One region of the Pantoea alfalfae genome, then DNA from elsewhere that is predicted to be linked to it. Evidence: predicted binding sites of a transcription regulator. Region 1 holds the regulator's gene; the other holds the start of a gene.
The links. The regulator sigma-54, encoded in region 1, starts transcription at its own class of promoters, with help from an activator protein. The targets are predictions, from matches to a motif close to GTTGGCACANNTTTCGCTNT.
Positions count from the first base shown of each region.

Region 2: the regulator sigma-54 is predicted to act here: its motif matches at 1,898-1,917, upstream of glnA (glutamate--ammonia ligase).

Region 1 is NZ_CP082292.1:3,583,864-3,592,357, reverse strand. Features, by position in the region: gene arcB (aerobic respiration two-component sensor histidine kinase ArcB) at 1-2,068, shown strand, start outside; gene mtgA (monofunctional biosynthetic peptidoglycan transglycosylase) at 2,938-3,657, shown strand; gene npr (PTS phosphocarrier protein NPr) at 3,661-3,933, opposite strand; gene rapZ (RNase adapter RapZ) at 3,930-4,784, opposite strand; gene ptsN (PTS IIA-like nitrogen regulatory protein PtsN) at 4,832-5,311, opposite strand; gene hpf (ribosome hibernation promoting factor) at 5,462-5,749, opposite strand; gene rpoN (RNA polymerase factor sigma-54) at 5,771-7,204, opposite strand; gene lptB (LPS export ABC transporter ATP-binding protein) at 7,253-7,978, opposite strand; gene lptA (lipopolysaccharide ABC transporter substrate-binding protein LptA) at 7,984-8,494, opposite strand, start outside.
Region 2 is NZ_CP082292.1:96,921-105,414, reverse strand. Features, by position in the region: gene typA (ribosome-dependent GTPase TypA) at 1-1,628, opposite strand, end outside; gene glnA (glutamate--ammonia ligase) at 2,066-3,475, shown strand; gene glnL (nitrogen regulation protein NR(II)) at 3,614-4,663, shown strand; gene glnG (nitrogen regulation protein NR(I)) at 4,671-6,080, shown strand; gene hemN (oxygen-independent coproporphyrinogen III oxidase) at 6,121-7,494, opposite strand; gene yihI (Der GTPase-activating protein YihI) at 7,728-8,252, opposite strand.

The DNA.
Region 1 (8,494 bases):
AGAGATGCGAACCCGCGACCTGGAACTGAACCAGCAGATGAAAGAGACCATCACGCAGCTGAATCAGGAGATCAGCGATCGTAAGAAGGCGGAGCTGGCTCGCGAACAGGTGATGGACAAGTTGCGTGAAGAGGTGACGCGTCGCGAGCAGGCACAGATTGAACTGGAGCAGCAATCCTCCTTCCTGCGCTCCTTCCTGGATGCTTCGCCTGACCTGGTTTTCTATCGCAACATTGATAAGCAGTTCTCCGGCTGTAATCGCGCGATGGAACTGCTGACCGGTAAAAGCGAAAAACAGCTGATTGGCCTGACGCCACGCGATATCTACGACGATGAAGCGGCAACGAAGGTGCTGGAAACGGACGAGAAAGTGTTCCGTCATAACGTCTCGCTGACCTATGAACAGTGGCTGCAATATCCCGACGGGCGCAAAGCCTGTTTCGAGATCCGTAAAGTGCCTTATTACGACCGCGTCGGTAAGCGCAGCGGACTGATGGGTTTTGGTCGCGATATAACGGAGCGTAAGCGCTATCAGGACGCGCTAGAGAACGCCAGCCGGGAGAAGACCACCTTTATCTCTACGATCAGCCACGAGCTTCGTACGCCGCTTAATGGCATTGTCGGCCTGAGTCGCATTCTGCTGGATACCGACCTTAACCAGGAACAGCTGAAATATCTGAAGACCATCCACGTCTCTGCCATCACGCTGGGCAACATCTTTAATGATGTGATTGAGGTGGACAAAATCGAGCGCCGCAAAGTGCAGCTGGATAATCAGCCCCTCGACTTTACCGGTTTCCTCGCCGATCTGGAAAATCTTTCCGGCCTGCTGGCCCAGCCAAAAGGGCTGAAGTTTGTGCTTGCGCCGCAACTGCCGCTGCCGCATATGATTTCGACGGACGGAACGCGTCTGCGTCAGATTCTGTGGAACCTGATTGGTAACGCCGTGAAGTTCACTCAGCAGGGCGAAATCGTGGTGCGGGTAGTCTATGAGCAGGACGAAACGCTGCGCTTTGAGGTGCAGGACTCCGGTATGGGTATTCGTCAGGAGGAGCAGGATAAGATCTTTGCGATGTACTATCAGGTCAAAGATCAGCATGGCGGTAAACCGGCGACCGGCACCGGTATCGGGCTGGCGGTTTCACGTCGTCTGGCGCAGGCGATGGGCGGTGACATCCGCGTACACAGCGCACCAGGACAGGGATCATGCTTCACGGTTGAGATCAAAGCGCCACGCATTGCTGAAGAGGTGGAAGATGAAGGCCTGGACGACAGCCTGCCACTCCCGGCGCTGCACGTGCTGCTGGTGGAAGATATTGAGCTGAATGTGATTGTGGCGCGCTCGGTGCTTGAGAAGCTGGGTTGCAGCGTCGAAGTCGCCATGACCGGTAGCGAAGCGCTGGCGATGTTCGACCCACTGGAGTTTGATCTGGTGCTGCTGGATATTCAACTGCCCGATATGACCGGACTGGATGTCTCGCGTGCGATTCGCCAGCAGTATCAGGGAACGCATCTGCCACCGCTGGTTGCGCTGACCGCCAACGTGCTTAAAGACAAAAAAGAGTATTTCGATGCGGGAATGGATGATGTTCTGAGCAAACCGCTGGCAGTGCCGGCCCTGACCGCAATGATCAAAAAATACTGGGATTATCAGGCAGATTCGGAAGAGGAAACCGCAGATGCCAGCGACGACAAAACCCGGATGCTGCTGGATGTGGCGATGCTCGAACAGTATATCGAGCTGGTTGGTCCGGGCCTGATTACCCAAAGCCTGACGATGTTTGAAAAGATGATGCCGGACTATCTTGCTGTGCTGGAATCGAATCTGATGGCGCGCGATCAGAAAGGCATTGCTGAAGAGGGGCACAAGATTAAAGGGGCGGCGGGTTCGGTCGGGCTGCAGCGTTTGCAGATGCTGGCGAAACAGATTCAGAGTCCTGAATTACCGGCGTGGTGGGACAACGTTGTTGAATGGATTGACGATCTGAAGCATGAGTGGCGACACGATGTGCAGGTATTGCGCGACTGGGTGGCAGAGCAGGGTCAGTCATATCCCGGAAAAAAATGACCCCAGCCGAGGCCGGGGTGCGCGAATACTGCGCCAACACCAGGGAAAGCATTGCGGCCGCTGTGATTTGAATAATTAATGCAGCCGCAGGGTATTGGTTAACACTGACATCACCTTAGCAAATTCATCTTCTCATGCGACAAGATTCATTAAAATTTGTGATATTGAGCAGCGTTTAAATACAGAAAACATTAATTTGGCAACACAGTCAAGCAAGGAATCATTTTCTCTGCTGTGTTGCTTATATTTTAATCAAATTTGTGGTTTTTTGTGTGGTTTTGACGCGGCTCAGCTCCAAAGCAAAGGCTGAGCCGCAGTAAATTAAGCTGGCATTAACATCTGCCTCCTGAGGCAGGCTAACGCGCTGATATTGCAAGTGACCGCCCTGAAATGACACGAATTATCCAAAACGATTTGGAATGATAAAAAAGAATCTAAAACTTTGCCCTTTCATTGCGCTGACATCATTGTGCTTGCTGAAAGTAACCAGGGCCATAGCAACGTTGAGTGATGCTGTTAAGCGCTGTTTATTTATACGTTATAAGCATGATTCTGTTTAAGCTTTGGGCGGCTCATCATTCATAAAATAATAACAGTTAAGCATAATGAATGATTTGAACCGGTGCTTATTATCCATTATTAAGTGTTTATCTGGAAAGATGCTAAGCAGTAGCCATGAATGGAACCGATTCCTTTTTTCTGGAAGTCCTTGAACTATTTCGAACTGTTGCAGCATTTTGATGCAAAATGATTGAATAAAGTCTGGAAACCGTTGTGAGGTTTTCAGCGATATTTGTGGAAAAGCTGCTTTTCTGGCAGTGATTACATGAGTGATTGATTAACGTCTGAAACAAGTGTGGGAAGATTGCATGAACAAGCATAAAGGAAGCGTCGGACAGCGTATCAGACGTATTATTGGTCGTATCCTGCTGGTGTGGCTGGGCGTATGGCTGGCGGGAATATTACTCTTTTCGTTCTTACCGGTACCGTTTTCAGCGGTGATGGCTGAACGCCAAATTAGTGCCTGGTTACATGGTGACTTTAGTTATGTCGCCCATTCTGACTGGGTCGGACATGATGAGATTTCGCCGTGGATGGGGCTGGCCGTTATCGCCTCCGAAGATCAAAAGTTTCCGGACCACTGGGGGTTCGATGTCGCGGCGATTGAATCTGTACTGGATAACAGCGATAGCCGGATGCGCGGGGCGTCCACATTGTCACAACAGACAGCCAAGAATCTGTTTCTGTGGGATGGCCGCAGCTGGGTGCGTAAAGGTCTGGAAGCGGGGCTGACAGTAGGGATTGAGACAGTCTGGACGAAGCGACGTATTCTGACCGTCTATCTTAATATTGCAGAGTTCGGGCCGGGTATCTTTGGCGTTGAGGCAGCTTCACAGCGTTATTTCCACAAGCCAGCCAGCCGGCTTACTGCAGCCGATGCTGCTTTACTGGCGGCGGTTCTGCCTAATCCTATCCGTTATCGTGCTGCTGCACCTTCAGGCTACGTCAGAGAGCGACAGCAGTGGATAATGCGTCAGATGCGCCAGCTTGGCGGTGAGGGCTTCCTGCAGCGTAATAAGCTCGACTAAGCCTTAGTCTTCATCAAAACCCGCTTCAAACAGCTCAATGACTGCTGCCAGCGCCGGGATCTCCTCCGGGCCGCTGGCTTCAATCTCTATGTGTCCGCCTTTAGCCGAGTCGAGCATCAGCAGCGCAATCACGCTGCTGGCTTCGGCTTCTGTGCCCGCTTCGTTGCGCAGCAATACTTCGGCATCGAAGCTCTGCACCAGCTCAAACAACTTCATCGCCGGACGGGCGTGCATGCCTAGCTTATTTTTGATTTCTACAGTTTGTCTGACGGTCATGATTTGCGCTTTTCCAGCGTGCGATGGCGTGACTGTACATTCTTACCGCGCGAACGGAAGTAATCCGCCAGCTGTTCTGCAATATACACTGAGCGGTGTTTGCCACCAGTACAGCCAATTGCCACGGTAAGATAGCTACGGTTATTGGTCTCCAGCATCGGCAGCCAGAGTTCAAGATAGCTGCGTGTCTGGTAGATAAAGTTGTGCACTTCAGTGTGGCGGTCAAGGAATGCCGCGACCGGACGATCGAGGCCGGTCATCGGGCGCAGCTTAGGATCCCAGTGGGGATTGGGCAGAAAGCGCACGTCAAAGACATAGTCAGCGTCAATCGGAATGCCATGCTTGAAGCCAAACGACTCAAACACCATAGTCAGCTCACGTTCGCGCTTGCCCAGCAGGCGGGTACGCAGCATCTCTGCCAGCTCATGCACTGACATCTCTGAGGTGTCGATGATCAGGTCGGCACGTGAACGCAGCGGCTCCAGCAGGTCGCTCTCTTCATCAATCGCGCTCTCTAGTGACAGGTTTTTGCTGGAGAGGGGATGCAGACGGCGCGTATCGCTGTAACGACGAATCAGGGTATTGCGATCGGCGTCGAGAAACAGCAACTGAGGTGAAAATGTGTCAGGCAGATTATTCAGCGCGGTTTCAAAAATTTCCGGGGATTCAGGCATGTTACGGACGTCGATGCTGACCGCCGCCGAAATATTGCGTTCCGCCAGCGAGTTGGCTAACTCAGGCAGCAACACGACCGGCAGGTTATCAACGCAGTAGAACCCCATATCTTCCAGCGCACGGAGCGCCACTGACTTCCCCGAGCCTGAACGACCGCTAACGATCATCAGCACCATGACCTTCTCTCCCGTTTTAAAACCGGCACCGGGCCGGTAAAGACGCGTTACTGCTCTGTCTGGACTTCCGTAATAATGGCATAGAGTTCTTCATCACTCTGCGCAGCACGCAGACGACGACAAACCGTTTTATCTGCCAGACGTTTTGCCACCAGTGAAAGGGTGTGCAGGTGTGTTTTGCACTGGTCAGCCGGAACCAGCAATGCAAACAACAGATCGACCGGCTGGTTGTCGACGGCATCAAACGCAATCGGCTGCTCGAGGCTGATAAATACCCCTACCGCACGCAGTGTATCCTCTTCCAGCTTGCCGTGAGGAATGGCTATTCCGTTACCAATACCGGTACTACCCATACGTTCGCGGGTCAGAATCGCTTCGAAAAGCGTCTGGTGCGGCAGGTTGAGCTGCTTAGCGGCCAGTTCGCTGATGATTTCCAGCGCACGTTTTTTGCTCTGGCAGTGTACGCCGCTGCGGGTGCAGTCTGGCGAAAGCACTGTGCTCAATTCCAGTGTAAGATCGTTGTTCATTATCGTTTCACTTGCGTGTTCACCAGGCCATTCACCGCCAGCGCCCTGATATGTGCGACAAACGGCGCTTGCTCAGATGACAAAACGGGGCGGATTATCCGCCCCATACTGTCGGCTCTGCGCGCCATGCGCGCGTAGCTAGCGTGAAGGTTAGTGTTTTTTCAGTTTATCTTTGTGTTTGGTCAGCTGACGGGCGAGTTTATCAATCAGCCCATCAATTGCCGCATACATATCTTCCGCTTCGGACGTGGCGTGCAGCTCGCCACCGTTCACGTGGAGTGTTGCGTCAGCCACCTGTGTGACTTTCTCAACCTTCAGGACAATATAGACCTGATTGATATGTTCAAAATAGTGTTCCAGTTTGGCAAATTTACTGTTGACGAATTCACGCAAAGGTGGCGTGATTTCAACATGTTGCCCGGTCAGGTTCAGCTGCATAGGTCTTCCTTCTCATTTCTTTCAAACCAGTTGTTTACGCTGGTTCGATGGCGGGATGGATAAAGACTCACGATATTTGGCGACGGTACGCCGTGCCACCATGATCCCCTGATCAGATAACATGGAGGTCAGTTTACTGTCGCTCAAGGGTTTGGCTGGGTTTTCCGCCGAAATTAATTTCTTCACCAGAGCCCGGATCGCGGTAGAGGAGGCTTCGCCGCCACCTTCCGTATTAACGTGGCTGGAGAAAAAGTACTTCAGTTCAAAAATGCCACGCGGGCTGTGCAGATACTTCTGCGTGGTAACACGGGAAATGGTCGATTCATGCATCTCAACGGCCTGGGCGATATCGGCCAGCACCATCGGACGCATAAATTCTTCACCCTGCTCGAAGAACGCCTGCTGCTGCTCAACGATACAGCGCGTGACTTTCAGCAGCGTGTCATTACGGCTTTCCAGACTCTTAATCAGCCAGCGCGCTTCCTGCAGATTACTGCGAATGAACTGAGTGTCGCTGTCATTGCGCGTTGCGCCACCCATTGCCGCGTAGTGCTGATTAATCTTCAGACGTGGCAGGCTGTCGGCATTGAGTTCAACCGTCCAGCGGTTGCCAACCTTACGTACCAGCACGTCGGGGATAACATATTCCGGCTCGCCAGTGTTGATCGACTGACCCGGACGCGGGTCCAGTGACTGAATCAGCAGCATCGCCTCTTTCAGCACCTCTTCTTTGAGGCGCGTGACGCGCATCAGGCTGCGGAAGTCGTGATTGGCCAGCAGATCGAGATGTTCGCTGACAATCAGGCGCGCTTCAGCCAGCATCGGTATCTCTGGTGCATACTGCGAAAGCTGAACCAGCAGACAGTCACGCAAATCGCGTGCGCCCACACCAATCGGGTCAAAACGCTGGATACGTTTCAGCACCGCCTCAACCTCATCCGCTTCAAGCTCATCGTTGCCAATGCTGTCGAGGATCTCCTCAAGCGAGACGGTGAGATATCCGGTGTCATCAATAGCATCGACGATAGACGTCGCGATTGCGCGGTCGGTATCACTGAAAGGCGTCAATTCGACCTGCCACATCAGGTAATCCTGCAGTGACTGCGTGGTTTCACCCTGATAGACAGGTAACTCATCATCCTGATAATCGGTACCCGTGCCGGAAGGGGTGCCAGCGGTGTAGATTTCATCCCAGGTGGCATCCAGCGGCAGCTCATCAGGCATCTCTTTCTGCTCAAGCGCTTCACGTGTATCCAGCGCTTCGGCTTCCGACGATTCCCGGGAGTCAATCTCATCATGCAGATCGGTCTGCTCAAGCAGTGGATTACTTTCCAGTGCAAGCTGTAACTCCTGCTGGAGTTCAAGCGTGGAGAGTTGCAGCAGACGAATCGCCTGCTGCAATTGTGGAGTCATTGCCAGCTGTTGGCTGAACCTGAGTTGTAAACCTTGCTTCATAGACAGGATGGTAGTTCCCAGGTAAACATCGGTATTAACGACACCTTATCAGAGTCTGAACTCTTCACCCAAATAAACCCGCTTAACCTGCTCATCCGCAAGAATTTCATTGGGTGTACCATGCGCAATCAGGTGGCCCTGGCTGACGATATAGGCCCGCTCACAGACCGCTAACGTTTCGCGTACGTTGTGGTCGGTAATCAAAACGCCGAGGCCGCTGTCACGCAGATGCTCAATGATCTTCTTGATGTCGATAACGGAGATAGGGTCAACCCCGGCAAAAGGTTCATCCAGCAGAATAAACTTTGGATTGGCAGCCAGCGCGCGGGCAATCTCAACACGACGTCGTTCACCACCCGACAGTGCCTGACCCATGCTGTCGCGCAGGTGCTCGATGTGAAACTCTTCCATCAGCTCACGGGCGCGATCCTGACGTTGCTCTTCGGTCAGGTCATCACGAATCTGCAGTACCGCCATCAGGTTATCGTAGACGCTGAGGCGACGGAAAATCGATGCCTCCTGCGGCAGATAGCCGATGCCACGGCGCGCACGTGCATGCAGCGGCAGGATACTGATATCTTCATCATCAATAACAATGCGGCCCGCGTCACGCGGGACAATACCTACCACCATGTAAAAGGTGGTGGTCTTACCGGCCCCGTTCGGGCCGAGCAGGCCGACAATCTCGCCGGACTTTACCTGCAGACTGACATCTTCTACCACGCGACGGCCTTTATATGCCTTCGCCAGGTTTTCTGCGATTAATGTGGCCATAGCTATCAGTTACTCTTCTTTCCGCTGTTGGACGAACCTTTATCCTGAAGTTGCGACGGCACCAGGACGGTCGTGACGCGCTTGTTCTGGCCCTGGCTGTAAGCCTGCATTTTCTGCTCTTTTACCAGGTAGGTAATACGATCGCCTTTGATGTTGCTGTCCTGCTGTTCAATGAACGCATTGCCGGTCAGTTCAACGAAATCGTTAGCCAGTTCGTAGTGCAGTTTTGAGGCATGGCCCTGAACCGGCTTACCGCTGTCTTGCATCTGATAGAAAGTGGCAGGATTACCGTAGGCGTCAACGATGGTTTTCTTGCTGTCGCCGCCCGGACGGGTCACCACGACTTTGTCCGCCGTGATTTTGATAGAGCCCTGCGTCACGATGACATTGCCGGTAAAGGTCGCGACATTGCCCTGCAAATCCAGCGCCTGATTCTGCGAGTCAATATTGACGGGCTTGTCCGAGTCACCGGTCAGGGCCAGCGCCGGAACGCTGGTTGCCAGTAACATACTGGCC
Region 2 (8,494 bases), 490 kb from region 1:
AGCTTCTTACCGGTCAGACAGTTTACGGTCAGGTCGTTAGAACGGCTGTGAATACCGATGATCTGGCCTTCATAGACTTCTGCACCGTGACCCAGGAACAGCTTACCGCGATCCTGCAGACCGAACAGAGCGAACGCTACGGCTTTACCCTGACCGTTAGAGATCAGTACGCCGTTCTGACGCTGGCCCACTTCGCCTGGACGGATATCGTCGTAGTGGCTGAAGGTAGAGTAGAGCAGACCGGTACCGGACGTCATGGTCATGAATTCGTTACGGAAGCCAATCAGGCCACGGCTTGGGATCACGTAGTCGAGACGTACGCGGCCTTTGCCATCCGGATCCATGTTTTTCAGATCGCCTTTACGCTCACCCATGGCTTGCATAACGGAACCCTGATGCGTTTCTTCGATATCCAGCGTGACGTTCTCAAATGGCTCCTGTTTACGGCCTTCGAATTCGCGGAAGATAACTTTCGGACGGGATACCGCCAGTTCGAAACCTTCACGACGCATGTTTTCGATCAGAACTGACAGGTGCAGCTCACCACGACCTGATACGCGGAAGGCGTCAGAATCTTCAGTTTCTTCAACACGCAATGCCACGTTGTGAACCAGTTCTTTGTTCAGACGCTCAAGGATCTGACGTGAAGTCACGTATTTACCTTCTTTACCGCAGAACGGTGAGGTGTTGACGTTAAAGAACATGGTTACGGTTGGTTCATCGACGCTCAGGGCTGGCAGCGCTTCCACATTCTGCGTGTCACAGATAGTGTCAGAGATGTTCAGCTCGCCCAGACCGGTGATAGCAATGATATCGCCCGCTTCTGCCAGGTCGCTGTCGATACGCTCAAGACCCAGATGAGTCAGGACTTTACCGACTTTAGCGTTACGGGTTTTGCCTTCGCTATCGATGATAGTGACTTGCTGGTTAGGCTTAACTTTACCGCGCTTGATACGGCCGATGCCGATCACGCCCAGGTAGTTGTTGTAGTCCAGCTGAGAGATTTGCATCTGCAGTGGGGCATCAGCCTCAACCTGCGGAGGCGCAACGTGGTCAACGATCGCCTGATACAGCGGGGTCATATCGTCAGCCATGTCGGTGTGCTCAAGACCCGCAATACCATTCAGCGCAGAGGCGAAAATGATAGGGAAGTCGAGCTGCTCGTCAGTGGCATCCAGGTTTACGAACAGGTCAAATACCTGATCCACAACCCAATCCGGACGCGCACCCGGGCGGTCTACTTTGTTGATAACCACAATCGGCTTCAGACCATGCGCGAACGCTTTTTTGGTCACGAAGCGGGTTTGCGGCATAGGGCCATCCATCGCATCTACAACCAGCAGCACCGAGTCCACCATGGACATGACGCGCTCAACTTCACCACCGAAGTCGGCGTGTCCTGGGGTATCAACGATGTTGATACGGTAGTCATTCCACTTAATGGCGGTGTTTTTTGCGAGGATGGTAATCCCACGCTCTTTCTCCAAATCATTGGAGTCCATCACGCGCTCGGTTGCTTCGGTACGGGCATCAAAAGTACCGGATTGTTGCAGCAGTTTGTCAACCAGGGTGGTCTTTCCATGGTCAACGTGCGCGATGATGGCGATGTTACGCAAATTTTCGATCACAGCTTTGCCTCAGGCATTAGAAATAGCGCGGTATTGTACACGGATTAAGCGGAAGACTGAACAGGATCACACTTTTCACTGAAAGTTTATTGCATCGACGCAAATTTGCCCTGTTCCCGGTGCAGAAAATGCACTAAGTTGGTCCTGTGCACCAAAATAGTGCTATCAAATCACTGTTAAGCACCATAATGGTGCGCTAAGACCATCGTGGTGCAGGCGCTTTATGACAAAAAGGTGCATCACAAGGGGATTTAAGCAACATCAAAAAAGTTGGCACAGAATTCGCTTTGTCTGATACAAGCGTAAACGCCAGTCAGATGTCGGTTGAAGAGCGTGCCGGAAGAGATGAGTCAGGGAGTGGTTTTCCCAAACGCATTCCGGAAACGACGTTTCCTCGCCATGTAGATAATGAAAGACCATTTCCAGGAGAGTTGAGTATGTCCGCTGAACACGTTCTCTCGATGATGAACGAGCATGAAGTTAAGTTTGTTGACCTGCGTTTTACCGATACCAAAGGTAAAGAACAGCACGTTACGATCCCTGCTCACCAGGTTAACGCTGACTTCTTCGAAGAAGGCAAAATGTTCGATGGTTCGTCTATTGGCGGCTGGAAAGGCATTAACGAATCAGACATGGTGCTGATGCCTGACGCCACCACGGCAGTCATGGATCCTTTCTTCGAAGATTCTACGCTGATCATCCGTTGTGACATTCTTGAGCCAGGCACCATGCAGGGCTACGATCGCGATCCACGCTCTATCGCCAAGCGCGCTGAAGATTACCTGCGCTCTTCCGGCATCGCGGACACCGTGCTGTTTGGACCAGAACCCGAATTCTTCCTGTTCGATGACATCCGTTTCGGTTCATCAACGTCCGGCTCACATGTGGCTATCGACGATATCGAAGCGGCATGGAACACAGGTAAAGAGTACGAAGGCGGTAACAAAGGTCACCGTCCAGGTCTGAAAGGCGGCTACTTCCCGGTTCCACCGGTTGACTCATCCCAGGACATCCGTTCTGCCATGTGTCTGACCATGGAGCAGATGGGCCTGGTTGTTGAAGCGCATCACCACGAAGTGGCGACCGCAGGTCAGAACGAAGTGGCAACCCGCTTCAATACCATGACCAAAAAAGCGGACGAAATTCAGATCTACAAATATGTCGTTCACAACGTTGCGCACGCTTACGGCAAAACGGCGACCTTCATGCCGAAGCCAATGTTTGGCGACAACGGTTCAGGCATGCACTGCCACATGTCACTCTCTAAAGGCGGCCAGAACCTGTTTGCCGGCGATAAGTACGGCGGCCTGTCTGAAATGGCGCTGTTCTATATCGGCGGTATCATCAAGCACGCGAAAGCGATCAACGCCCTGGCGAACCCGACAACCAACTCTTACAAGCGTCTGGTTCCGGGTTACGAAGCACCGGTTATGCTGGCTTACTCTGCCCGTAACCGTTCTGCCTCAATCCGTATCCCGGTTGTTGCCAGCCCGAAAGCCCGTCGTATTGAAGCGCGTTTCCCGGATCCAGCAGCTAACCCATACCTGGCGTTCACCGCGCTGCTGATGGCTGGCCTGGATGGCATCATCAACAAAATCCATCCTGGTGACGCGATGGATAAGAATCTGTATGACCTGCCACCGGAAGAAGAAGCTGAGATTCCAAAAGTTGCAGGCTCTCTGGAAGAAGCGCTGAATGCACTGAACGAAGACCGCGAGTTCCTGACCCGTGGCGGTGTATTCACAGACGAATCGATCGATGCTTACATCGAACTGCGTAAAGCCGAGATGGATCGCGTTCGCATGACGCCACACCCGGTTGAGTTCGAGCTTTACTACAGCGTTTAACTGGTCAGACGTTTTTGTTGCCGTGGAAACTTTTAGCCCATCTTCGGATGGGCTTTTTTCTCCGCGAATTCACCGTTCATTCGCCCTCTATTCGGCTTAAAGACTACAATGCACCTGACTGGTGCAGAGGAACGTTGTATGGCAACTGGCTCTCTGCCCGATGCAGGGCAGATTCTCAACGCGTTAATCAACAGTATTTTGTTAGTGGATAACGATCTGGTTATTCATTACGCCAATCCGGCGGCGCAGCAATTACTGGCGCAAAGCTCACGCAAATTGTTCGGCACACCATTACCGGAATTAACCGGCTACTTTTCGCTGAATATTGAGGTGATGCGCGAGAGTCTTGAGGCTGGCCAGGGATTTACTGACAGTGAGGTCACGCTGGTGGTAGATGGTCGCGCACATATTATGTCGCTGACCGCCCAGCGGTTACCCGATGGCTTAATTTTGATGGAAATGGCGCCGATGGATAATCAGCGTCGCCTCAGTCAGGAGCAGTTACAGCATGCGCAGCAGGTGGCTGCTCGCGACCTGGTTCGCGGTCTGGCCCATGAGATTAAAAATCCGCTGGGCGGATTACGCGGCGCGGCACAGCTTCTATCCCGCGCCCTGCCCGATCCGTCACTAAATGAATACACCAAAGTGATCATTGAACAGGCCGACCGGTTGCGAAATCTGGTGGATCGTCTGTTAGGACCGCAGCAGCCAGGCATGCACATCACGCAGAGCATTCATCAGGTGGCCGAACGGGTGGTCAATCTGGTGTCGATGGAGCTGCCGGAGAATGTTTCGCTGGTACGGGATTACGACCCCAGCCTGCCGGAACTGCCGCATGACCCTGACCAGATAGAACAGGTGCTGCTTAACGTGGTTCGCAACGCACTTCAGGCGCTGGGCGACGACGGTGGCACCATTGTTATCCGCACCCGCACCGCTTTTCAGTTGACGCTGCACGGCACGCGTTATCGCCTGGTGGCACGTATTGATATTGAAGATGATGGCCCCGGCATTCCGGCCCAGCTGCAGGATACGCTGTTTTATCCGATGGTCAGCGGACGTGAAGGCGGAACCGGTTTAGGCCTCTCCATCGCCCGTAGCCTGATTGATCAACATTCAGGAAAAATAGAATTTAACAGTTGGCCGGGACACACCGAATTTTCGGTTTACCTGCCTATTCGCCAGTGAGGTTTCTATGCAACGAGGGATAGTCTGGATCGTCGATGACGATAGCTCCATCCGCTGGGTGCTTGAACGCGCGCTCACTGGAGCCGGTTTGAGCTGCGCGACGTTTGACAGCGCAAGCGAGGTGCTGGATGCCCTCTCAACCAAGACCCCGGACGTTTTACTGTCAGATATTCGCATGCCCGGTATGGATGGCCTGGCGCTGCTGAAACAGATTAAACAGCGTCATCCGATGCTTCCGGTCATCATAATGACGGCGCATTCGGATCTGGACGCAGCCGTCAGCGCTTATCAGCAGGGTGCCTTTGATTACCTGCCTAAACCGTTTGATATCGATGAAGCCGTTGCGCTGGTCGAGCGTGCTATCAGTCACTATCAGGAGCAGCAGCAGCCGCGTAATCAGCCTGTCAGCGGACCCACCACCGATATCATTGGTGAAGCGCCGGCGATGCAGGATGTGTTTCGTATCATCGGCCGGTTATCGCGCTCGTCGATCAGTGTGCTGATCAACGGCGAATCCGGTACCGGTAAAGAGCTGGTAGCTCATGCGCTGCATCGCCACAGTCCGCGTACCAAAGCGCCTTTTATTGCGCTGAACATGGCGGCGATTCCCAAAGATTTGATTGAGTCCGAACTGTTCGGTCACGAGAAAGGTGCCTTTACCGGCGCAAACCAGATCCGTCAGGGCCGTTTTGAGCAGGCGGATGGCGGCACGCTGTTTCTGGATGAGATCGGTGATATGCCGCTGGATGTGCAGACCCGTCTGCTGCGCGTGCTGGCCGATGGTCAGTTCTATCGCGTTGGTGGCTATGCACCGGTCAAAGTGGATGTGCGTATTATCGCGGCGACCCACCAGAATCTGGAATTACGCGTACAGGAAGGCAAGTTCCGTGAGGATCTTTTTCACCGCCTGAATGTGATTCGCGTGCATCTGCCACCGCTGCGTGAGCGTCGTGAGGACATCCCGCGTCTGGCACGTTACTTCCTGCAGGTGGCGGCCCGAGAGCTGGGAGTGGAAGCGAAGATTCTGCATCCGGAAACCGAGACCGCCTTAACCCGGCTTCACTGGTCCGGTAACGTCCGTCAGCTGGAAAACACCTGTCGCTGGCTGACCGTGATGGCGGCGGGCCAGGAAGTACTGATTCAGGATCTGCCCGGGGAACTGTTTGAATCCAGTACCCCGGAAAATCCGGTGCAGTCGCTGCCTGACAGCTGGGCAACCCTGCTGGCACAGTGGGCCGACCGCGCCCTGCGTTCCGGTCATCAGAATCTGCTGTCAGAAGCCCAGCCAGAGATGGAGCGTACGCTGCTCACTACTGCGCTGCGTCATACGCAAGGCCATAAGCAGGAAGCAGCACGTCTGCTGGGCTGGGGACGAAACACGCTGACGCGCAAGCTGAAAGAGCTTGGCATGGAATAAGCGGTTCAGTACGGGCTGGAGTGGTTGCCAGCCCGTTTCTTCAGATAACGCGTGAGAACTGCTGCTGACGCGCTTTCTGACGCAGATAACGATCAAAACACATGCAGATATTACGAATCAGTAAGCGGCCAATCCCCGTCACCTCCAGCCCGCCAGCCGTTTGTACTACCAGCCCGTCGGCAATTAACGGTTTCAGCAACGCCAGATCCTCAGCAAAATAGTCGCTGAAGCAGATTCCCCATTGCGCTTCTGTCGCGGCAAAATCCAGCGAGAAGTTACAGATCAGCGTTTTAATCACGTCACGACGCAGGCAATCATCGTCGGTTAAGGCGATGCCGCGCCACAGGCCATTCCCCTGCTGTTCAACACTCTTGTACCAGGTGTTGAGGTCTTTCTGGTTCTGCGCATAACTGTCGCCAATCATGCTGATGGCTGAAACGCCAAGCCCCAGCAAATCGCTGTCGCCCTGTGTCGTGTATCCCTGGAAATTGCGATGCAGCTGCCCTTTTCGCTGCGCGATGGCCAGCTCATCCTGCGGCTTTGCAAAGTGATCCATCCCGATAAACTGGTAGCCCTGCTGAGTCAGCGTCGCGATGGTCTGCTGTAAGATATCCAGCTTTTGCTGAGCAGATGGCAGTTCGTCCTCTTTGATTTTACGCTGTGCCGCGAACATCGCTGGCAGATGCGCATAGTTAAACACGCTAAGGCGATCGGGATTGAGTGCCAGTACCCGCTCCAGCGTCCAGGCAAAGCTGGCTGGCGTCTGCAGGGGCAAGCCATAGATCAGGTCGATGCTGACAGAGCTGAAGCCCTGTTCACGGGCGCGCGCCATCAGGCCAAAAATTACCTCTTCGTCCTGCACCCGGTTAACCCGTTCCTGCACCGATTTATTGAAGTCCTGTACTCCCATGCTCAGACGATTGAATCCCAGCGATCGCAGGTGATCAATCACATCCAGCTCTATTTCCCGGGGATCAACTTCGATCGACATTTCGGCCTCATCAGCCACGCTGAAATGCTGCTTGAGCAAACCCACCAGCCGCGAAATCTGCGCATTATCGAGAAAGGTTGGCGTGCCGCCGCCCCAGTGAAGCTGCGTGACCTGACGCTGACGAAATAGCGGCGCACGCTGAATAATCTCCTGCTCAAGCACATCCAGATAACGGTCCGCTTTGTGGCGCTGACGGGTCACAATCTTATTACAGCCGCAGAAGTAGCAGAGACGATGGCAGAAGGGAATATGGACGTAGAGCGAGAGCGGACGATCAGGGTAGCGCGTCACGGCTCGCTGAAAATCGCCTTGTGCATAGTGCTCGCTGAACTCCAGCGCGGTGGGATAAGAGGTGTAACGCGGGCCGGCATAATTGTACTTTTCAATTAACGCCTGATCCCACTCAATCTGCTGCGATGGCATGCTCACTCCTTCCGGTGACGTCGTCTGAGAGAAGGTCGCGAAGAAGAGGAGATGAAAGGTGAGCGGGTCGAGACCCGACGTAAACGTTGCTTCAGCCGCGACAGGCGTCGTAGTTTAAACAATAACCACAGCAGATAACATGTCGCCAGCAGCGCGAAAATTGATCCAGGCCAAAACATTGTTGTTTACCTGATAAGTACGGCATGCGGAAACCGCATGCCGATCAAATCTGCTTAGTTGCCCTTCAGCAGACGGTACATATCTTCTTCAGCCTGCTCATCGTCGGCATCATCCATCACAATGCCTAACTGCTCCATCAGTTCGTCGATACGGTCCAGCGAAGCATCCAGCCAGCCCTGATCTTCTGCCGACAGCGTTTCGCCATTTTCCAGACGATCCAGCAGCGCATCCAGACGCTCGTCATTTTCCAGCTTCGCCAGCTCTTCTTCGGGTGTCAGACGCACTTTCTTCTCAGATGCCGGTTTTGCCACGCTTTTCTTTGGTTTAACGGCTGCGGTTTTCCCCTCAGCAATCAGAGCTACCGGTTTTTTACTTCCGATACGCGGATCTTTTACGCTGCTCTCCTGACGTCCGCCGTTGCTTTCGGACGCAGCCGGATTAGCACGGCTGCCAGATGCGTGTCCGCGATGCTTTTTATCACGTTTGCGATCGCGTGCTTCATGGTTGATATCGTCACGCGATTTGCGTTTGGCTTTGACGGCAGGTTTGCCGTTAGCAGCTCGTGCAGGTTGCTTCATAGTATTCAGTCCCGGCTTTTTTATTCAGTATAGAATTGCGGCGAAATCTAGCAGAAACCAGGCAAAGAAAAAAGGCGACAGCTCAAGCTGTCGCCTTATTTCATACCTTCGTAAGAAGGAATCATGTTTTAAGTCCTTTTCGGCTCGTAACATCCCGGTTAATCCCGCGCCTGCTCAACTCCTGAGCTTTTCCTTATCCCTGTCTGGCCGTATCCCTGACCGTTTCCATTCCACCGCTCGTT